DNA from 2 places in the Kitasatospora sp. NPDC056184 genome. Region 1 is predicted to be linked to the other one. Evidence: riboswitches for the same ligand, from Rfam matches in the RefSeq annotation. Region 1 holds a riboswitch; the other holds the start of a gene.
The links. A riboswitch is a leader RNA that binds a small molecule or an ion and turns the genes downstream of it on or off. The one in region 1 is predicted to bind glycine.

Region 1 (4,151 bases):
TCGATCAGGCGCTTGGCGATGTCGTCCACCGTCACGCCGGTCTCCTTGGTGAGCGGGCGCAGGTCGATGATGCACTCGTGCGCCACCAGGTCGCCGGGGCCGGTGTAGAGCACCGGGAAGTGCGGGGCCAGCCGCTTGGCGATGTAGTTGGCGCTCAGCACCGCGACCTGGGTGGCGCGCTTGAGGCCCTCGCCGCCCATCAGCCGGACGTACGACCAGGAGATCGGCAGGATGCCCGCCGAGCCCCACGGGGCGGCCGAGATCGGGCCGACGCCGGTGGCCGGGCCGGCCTCCTCCTGGAGCGGGTGGTTCGGCAGGTACGGCGCGAGGTGCGCGCGCACCGCGACCGGGCCGACGCCCGGGCCGCCGCCGCCGTGCGGGATGCAGAAGGTCTTGTGCAGGTTCAGGTGCGAGACGTCCGCGCCGAACTTGCCCGGCTTGGCCAGGCCGACCAGCGCGTTCAGGTTGGCGCCGTCGACGTACACCTGGCCGCCGGCCTCGTGCACCAGGCCGCAGATCTCGGTGATCTGGGTCTCGTACACGCCGTGGGTGGACGGGTAGGTGACCATCAGCACGGCGAGGTTGTCGCGGTGCTGCTCGATCTTCGCCTTGAGGTCCTCGACGTCGACGTCGCCGTCGACCAGGGTCTTGACCACGACGACGCGCATGCCGGCCATCACCGCGGAGGCGGCGTTGGTGCCGTGCGCGGAGGACGGGATGAGGCAGATGTCGCGCTGGACGTCACCGTTGGCGTGGTGGTAGGCGCGGACGGCCAGCAGGCCGGCCAGCTCGCCCTGGGAGCCGGCGTTCGGCTGGATGGAGACGGCGTCGTAGCCGGTCACCTCGACCAGCTGCTGCTCCAGCCCGCGGATCAGGGTGAGGAAGCCCTCGGCCTGGTCGACCGGCGCGAAGGGGTGCAGCTGGCCGAACTCCGGCCAGGTCACCGACTCCATCTCGGTGGTCGCGTTGAGCTTCATGGTGCAGGAGCCCAGCGGGATCATGCCGCGGTCCAGCGCGTAGTCCCGGTCCGACAGGCGGCGCAGGTAGCGCAGCATGGCGGTCTCCGAGCGGTGGCTGTGGAAGACCGGGTGCGTCAGGTACTCGTCCTGGCGCAGCAGCGCGGCGGGCAGCGCGTCGGCGCTCTCCGCCACCTCGACGCCCTCGACGCCGAACGCGGCCCAGACGCCCGCCAGGTGCTCGCGGGTGGTGGTCTCGTCGGCGGAGACCGAGATCCGGTCCGCGCCGTCCTGGAAGACGTTGATGCCCTGGGCGCGGGCGGCGGCGGCGATCTCGGCGGCGCGGCCGGGGACGACCGCGGTGACGGTGTCGAAGAACTCGCCGTGCAGCAGCTCGACGCCGCCGGCCCGCAGGCCCTCGGCGAGGGCGGCGGCGTAGCGGTGGGTGCGGCGGGCGATGTCGGCCAGGCCGTCCGGGCCGTGGTAGACGGCGTACATCGAGGCCATCACGGCGAGCAGCACCTGGGCGGTGCAGATGTTGCTGGTGGCCTTCTCGCGGCGGATGTGCTGCTCGCGGGTCTGCAGGGCCAGGCGGTAGGCGCGGTTGCCGTCGGCGTCGACGGAGACGCCGACCAGGCGGCCGGGCAGCGAGCGGGCGTACTCGGCGCGCACCGCGAGGTAGCCGGCGTGCGGGCCGCCGAAGCCCATCGGCACACCGAAGCGCTGGGAGGTGCCGCAGGCGATGTCGGCGCCCAGCTCGGCCGGGGACTTCAGCAGGGTGAGGGCGAGCAGGTCGGCGGCGACGGCGACGATCGCGCCCAGGCCGTGGGCCTGCTCGATCACCGGGGCGAGGTCGCGGACCACGCCGGTGGCGCCGGGGTACTGGAGCAGCACGCCGAAGACGCCGCGCTCGGCGATCTCGGCCGGGATGCCCTCGGACAGGTCGGCGACGACCACCTCGACGCCGGTGGGCACGGCGCGGGTGTTGATCACCGCGACGGTCTGCGGCAGGGTCTCGGCGTCGATCAGGAAGACACCGCCCTTGACCTTGGTGACGCGGCGGGCCAGGGCCATCGCCTCGGCGGCCGCGGTGCCCTCGTCCAGCAGGGAGGAGCCGGAGGTGGGCAGGCCGGTCAGGTCGGAGACCAGGGTCTGGAAGTTGAGCAGCGCCTCCAGGCGGCCCTGCGAGATCTCCGGCTGGTACGGGGTGTACGCGGTGTACCAGGCCGGGTTCTCCATGACGTTGCGCAGGATCACCGGCGGGGTGTGGGTGCCGTAGTAGCCCAGGCCGATCATCGACGTGAGCACGGTGTTGCGGCCGGCCAGCTCGCGCAGTTCGGCGAGGACCTGCGCCTCGCTGCGGCCGGCGGGCAGGTCGAGCGCGGTGATCGAGCGGATCGCCTCGGGGACGGCGGCGGTCGCCAGCTCGTCCAGCGAGCCGTAGCCGACCTGGGCCAGCATCTTCTCCTGCGCGGCGGCGTCGGGGCCGATGTGGCGGGTCTCGAAGGGGCTGGCCTGTTCGAGCTCGGTGAGGGTCGCGGGGGTGGTGGGGCGTCCCGAGTTCGGCTGGGCGTTCATGGTGGTCGAGGCCTCCTGGTCACGGACCGGCGGGGGTGCGCACGCCGGTCGCCCCGCCGTTGCGGACAACAGCGGAGCGGACCGGTCGGACGAACCCGACAGGCCTCCCCCTCTGTCATCGGGACCTGAGAGCTTCGCCCGCGCGGAGCGCCGTGGGACGCCCCGTCGGCTTGCACCGTCGGTGAGGGTGGGGTCCGCCGGCTCCCTCGCCCGCGATCCTGCCCTGCTTTCCAGAGTGACCTATCCCGCACGGTACGGATGCCTGAGAGATTCCGGGGAGGAGTTGCTCCTTCGGCGCCCCGACCAGCGGCTTCCACTGTCGGGGACTCTCCCGAGCGGGCTCGGCGGTCGCGCCCAGGGTACCAGCGGGAGGCACCTCGATCACGGGTGCGTCAGGCCCTTCGGCGACTTCGCGGCTGACGGCTGCGGTGACCCGGCCGGCGCAGCGCCCGGCCCGTCCGGCCGCACCCCGCTCGCGCGCGTCCGTTTCATGGCTTTTGGTGTGAAGTGGCACTGTCCCGCGGGCGTTCCGCGAACTCACCGCACTGGAGGAGAAAGAGTGCAGACCGACATCGACCCCCGGGACCTCATCGGCCACAAGGCGGTCGACCGCAACGGGGACAAGATCGGCACCATCGACGAGGTGTACCTGGACGACGCCAGCGGCCGGCCCGAATGGGCCGCCGTCCGGACCGGCATCTTCGGCCGGGACGCCTTCGTCCCCCTGACCACGAGTGAGTTCTCCGGCGAGGAGCTCCGGGTGCCCTACGACAAGTCCCTGGTGAAGGAGTCACCGGACTTCGGCGTGGGCCAGCACCTGTCGCCCGCCCAGGAACTCCAGCTCTACCGCTACTACGGCCTGGACGCCCCGGCGGGCGGGCGGCCGTCGCCGGGCGAGGACCCGGGGGCGGAGCCGGACGACCTCGACTTCGGCACCACCGCGGGCACGGGCACCGCGGCCGTCGCCGGCACCGCGGCGGTGCACCGGCCCGCCGCGAACGGGACGGGCCCGACCAACGGGACGGGCGCCGCCCCCGGTACCGGCGCGGCCCGCCCGGCCAAGCAACTCACCTTCCACCGGGCAGCCGATCTCGGCAAGCCGGCCGACCCCACCCCGGAGGCCCCCGTGCGGCACCTCACCAACCCCGCCCCCGTCACCCCCCCGGCGCCCACCACTCCCGCTCCCACCGCCCCCGCTCCCGCCACTCCCGCTCCCGCCACCCCCGCTCCCACCGCAGCCGCGGCCCCCGCCGCGGCGCCCGCCCCACCGCAGCCGACCGTCGAGCCGCAGCTTCAGCCGCGGACGGCCCGGACGGAGGGCGGCCCCGCCGACTCCTCCCCCACCCGCCCGGTGGAGATCACCTGCCGCGAGGAGCGCCTGGACATCACCACCGAGTGGCAGGTGATCGGCACCGCCAGACTCCGCAAGTACGTGACCACCGAACAGGTGGAGCGCCGGATCCCGGTGGTCCACGAGCGGGTCCGGGTCGAACGGGTCCCGGTCGGCGAGGCCGAGCGCGCCGCGCTGGACGAGAAGGAGATCGCCGACGCCGTGGAGGAGGTCGCCCTGCGCGAGGAGCGCCCGGTGGTCCGCAAGTACCTGGCGCCGCTCGAACG
Region 2 (4,151 bases), on a different contig from region 1:
AGTGGGCCATGTCGACCATCAGCAGCGCGCCGGTCTCGTCGGCGATCCGGCGGAACTCGGCGAAGTCGAGCTGGCGCGGGTAGGCGGACCAGCCGGCGATGATCAGCTGCGGCCGGTGCTCCTTGGCGAGGCGCTCGACCTCCTCCATGTCGACCTGGCCGCTCTTGTCGTTCACGTGGTACGGCACCACGTTGTAGAGCTTGCCGGAGAAGTTGATCTTCATGCCGTGGGTCAGGTGACCGCCGTGGGCCAGGTTCAGGCCCAGGATGGTGTCGCCCGGCTTGATCAGCGCGAACATCGCGGCGGCGTTGGCCTGCGCGCCGGAGTGCGGCTGGACGTTGGCGTGCTCGGCGCCGAACAGGGCCTTGATCCGGTCGATCGCGATCTGCTCGACCACGTCGACGTGCTCGCAGCCGCCGTAGTAGCGGCGGCCGGGGTAGCCCTCGGCGTACTTGTTGGTCAGCACCGAGCCCTGGGCCTCCATGACCGCCACCGGGGCGAAGTTCTCGGAGGCGATCATCTCCAGGGTGGTCTGCTGGCGGTGCAGCTCGGCGTCGACCGCGGCGGCGATCTCCGGGTCGAGGGCGTGCAGGGACTGGTTCAGAACCGTCATGGTGGGGTCTTCCCGGGAGGAGAGAGGGAGGAGGGCCGGCGTGCCCGGGGCGGCCGCGGTGCGGCGGCCGCCCCGGCGGTGGCTCAGGCCGAGGGGTTGGTGAGCGCGGTGTACTCGTCGGCGGTCAGGACCGGGCCGGTCGACTCGACGCGGACCTTGAACAGCCAGCCACCCTCGAACGGCTCGCCGTTGACCAGGGCGTTGTCGTTCTTGACGTCCTCGTTGACCTCGGTGACCTCACCGGTGACCGGGGAGAACAGGTCGCTGACCGACTTGGTCGACTCCAGCTCGCCACAGGTCTCGCCGGCGGTCACGGTGGCGCCGACCTCGGGGAGCTCGACGTAGACGATGTCACCGAGGGCGTCGGCGGCGTGCTGGGTGATGCCGATCGTGGACACACCGTCGGCGTCGGCGGCGGTCAGCCACTCGTGCTCCTCGGTGTACTGCAGGTGCTGGGGGTTGGTGCTCATGGCGTCATTCTCCAGGATGGGAAGCGGGTACGGCGAAGCGGCCCGGCGCGCGGACGTGCCTCGCGTGGGAAACAGCGGGGGAGGGTGTCAGCGGGCGCGCTTGTAGAACGGCAGCGCCACGACCTGGACCGGCTCGTGCTTGCCGCGCACGTCCACCGCGACGGTGGAGCCGGGGGCGGCGTGGGCCGCGTCCACGTAGGCCATCGCGATCGGCTTCTCCAGGGTGGGGGAGGGCGCGCCGGAGGTGATCCGGCCGATCGGCTCGCCGTCGGTGGAGACCACGGTGTACTCGGCGCGCGGCACGCGCTTGCCCTCGGAGACCAGGCCGACCAGCACCCGCGGCGGGTTGGCCTCGGCCTCGGCGGCGGCCCGCTCCAGGGCCTTGCGGCCGACGAAGGCGCCCTCGTTGGTGGTCTTGTCGAAGCGGACGACCCGGCCCAGGCCCGCGTCGAACGGGGTCAGGTCGGTGGACAGCTCGTGGCCGTACAGCGGCATGCCGGCCTCCAGGCGCAGCGTGTCGCGGCAGGACAGGCCGCAGGGGATCAGGCCGCGGTCGGCGCCGGCCTCGGTCAGCGCCTGCCAGATCTGCTCGGCGTCGCCCGGGTTGCAGAAGATCTCGAAGCCGTCCTCGCCGGTGTAGCCGGTGCGGGCGAGCAGCACGTCGCGGCCGTCCACCTGGGCCGGGAGGATCGCGTAGTACTTCAGGCCGGCCAGGTCGGCCTCGGTGGTGCCGGCCAGGATCGCGGTGGACTCCGGGCCCTGGACGGCGATCAGCGCGTAGGCGTCGCGGTCGTCGGAGACGACGGCGTTGTAGCCCTTGGCACGGGCGATCAGCTCGTCCAGCACCAGCTGGGCGTTGGAGGCGTTGGCGACGACCAGGAAGGCGTCCTCGCGCAGGCGGTAGACGATCAGGTCGTCCAGGATGCCGCCGTCCTCGGCGCAGATCATGGTGTAGCGGGCGCGCAGCACGCCCAGCGCGGAGACGAAGCCGACCAGGGCGTGGTCCAGCATCTCCCCGGCCTGCGGGCCGGTGACGGTGATCTCGCCCATGTGGGAGAGGTCGAACAGGCCCGCCTTGGTGCGGACGGCGAGGTGCTCCTCGCGCTCGCTGCCGTAGCGCAGCGGCATGTCCCAGCCGGCGAAGTCGGTCATGGTGGCGCCCAGGGCGCGGTGCAGCGCGTCGAGCGCGGTGAGGCGGGGGGACGACATGGCCAGGAACTCCTCGGTCGGGGCACTCAGGGGTGCGCGCGCCGGGACCGGCCCTGCTTCGGGGGCGGCGGACCCTGCACGCGGGCATGCGGCGGCTGGGTCTCCCCATCTGTCGTCGAACCTGAGAGCTTCACCGTCCACTGCCCTGTAGGGGAACAGCATGGCGGCTTGCACCGTGGGTGGGCGGACGGCAGGGCCGTGCGCCGCTTTCCAGATGTGCCTAACCCGTGCGGTAGGGGTGCCTGAGAGATTCCGGGGAGGACTTGCTCCTTCGGCGCCGGCTGCGCCTCCTGGACGGGGGCGCTCCGGACTCTCCCGCGCGGGTTCGAGCGGCCGGTATGGAGTTGGCGGGGCCTGGGTGGATGCCACCGCAGACGGCCACATCATGGCACGTCCGCGGGAATGAGGGGAGAGGGGGCTGCGTCACGTCGGGCCCGGCGGCCCGGGGCGGGGCGGGCGCGGCGCCGGAACGCTAGGCTGCGGGCATCGGCGAGCAGAGGGCGGTACGGCGGCGCATGGGGTACCCGGTGGAGCAGCAGGGGTGGGGCGGGGCGGATTCGGCGCCGCCGGGCGGCGGGTGGCCGGCCAACGAGCTGGAGCAGGTGCTCACCGCCGCGCTCGGCGACCCGGGCGCGACCCCGCGGGTGGTCGAGGTGCTGGCGCGCAGCCAGGTGTGGATCCCGCTGCCGTCGGGCGGCGACCCGCAGGGGCAGTCGCTGGACCTGCCGGTCGTCGAACTGGCCGGCGACCCCTATGTCCCGGTGTTCTCCTCGCAGGAGGTGTTCCTCCAGCAGGCGCCGGGGATGCCGTTCGCGGTCGCGCCGGTCTGGGAGTTCGCCCGGGGTCTGCCGCTGGGCGTGGGCATCGCGGTCAACCCGGAGGCGGCGGTGGGCATCCCGGTGCCGCCGGAGGGTGTGGCCGAGCTGCGCCGCGGGCCGCGCGAGGAGCGCTGGGACGCCGCCCAGGACGCGCCGGACGCCCCCGGCGGCGGCCGGGTGGCGCTGCGCGAGCCGGTGCCGGGGGAGGACCCGGAGGCGTTCCTGGCCGCCTGCCGCGGGGAACTCGCGGCGCTGCCGGGAGTACTGACCGCGCGGCGGGCGCTGGCGAGCGTCGAGGGCGAGCCGACCGTGATGTTCGTCGGCGTCCAGCTGGACCCGCTGGCCCCGGCCGACCCGGCCGCGGTGAACGAGGCATTGGGGCGAGCGCTGGGAACCGCGCCGCTGCCCGGCGGCGTCCACCTCGTACTGCTCGACCTCGCGGACGATCCGGTGGTCGACTGGTTGGTGACCCGGGTCGCGCCCTTCTACGGACGGGGCTGATCCGGACTCCGGCCGTCCGTCCGGCACCCGCCGGACGGGTTCGGGCGGGGTGGCGGTGGGACCCTGGCACGTCGGCGTGGCGGTGGTCGGCAACCGCCCCATAGGGTGCGTGCTGACGGCCGCCGGGCCGCCGGTGACGGACGAGGAACGAAGAAGCGCAGCGAGGTGGGCGCATGAGTGCGGGATCGGTAGCTGGCGGTGCACCGGGGCCCTGGGGCCAGGCGCCCACCGGACGCCCGGATCCGGGCGCGCTGGAGCGCGCGCTGCGCGAGGTGGCGCCGGAGCGTTACGAGGCCTACGAGACGATGCTGCACGCGCTCGCCGAGGGCCGGGTCTGGATGCTGCTCTGGCACGGCACGCCGGGCAGTCCGGACGCCCAGTACGGGAACATGGAGATCAGCGGCCACGGGTACGCCCCGGCCGTGACCTCGCCCGAGCAGCTGGCGGCGTCCGGCTGGGCGCGGGCGCACGAGGTGATCTCCGGCCGGGAGATCGCGGCCTCGCTGTACCGCACCCGGTGGGGCCTGTGGCTGAACCCGC

Region 2: it holds a riboswitch for glycine, as region 1 does, so the genes downstream of both, gcvT (glycine cleavage system aminomethyltransferase GcvT) here and gcvP (aminomethyl-transferring glycine dehydrogenase) in region 1, are expected to answer to the same signal.

What each region holds. Positions count from the first base shown of each region.
Region 1 is NZ_JBHJUI010000014.1:13,865-18,015, reverse strand. Features, by position in the region: gene gcvP (aminomethyl-transferring glycine dehydrogenase) at 1-2,534, opposite strand, end outside; glycine riboswitch at 2,775-2,878, opposite strand; gene ACFC0B_RS26020 (PRC and DUF2382 domain-containing protein) at 3,094-4,151, shown strand, end outside.
Region 2 is NZ_JBHJUI010000016.1:131,348-135,498, forward strand. Features, by position in the region: gene glyA (serine hydroxymethyltransferase) at 1-613, opposite strand, end outside; gene gcvH (glycine cleavage system protein GcvH) at 697-1,083, opposite strand; gene gcvT (glycine cleavage system aminomethyltransferase GcvT) at 1,171-2,292, opposite strand; glycine riboswitch at 2,513-2,620, opposite strand; gene ACFC0B_RS28200 (enhanced serine sensitivity protein SseB) at 2,808-3,611, shown strand; gene ACFC0B_RS28205 (enhanced serine sensitivity protein SseB C-terminal domain-containing protein) at 3,785-4,151, shown strand, end outside.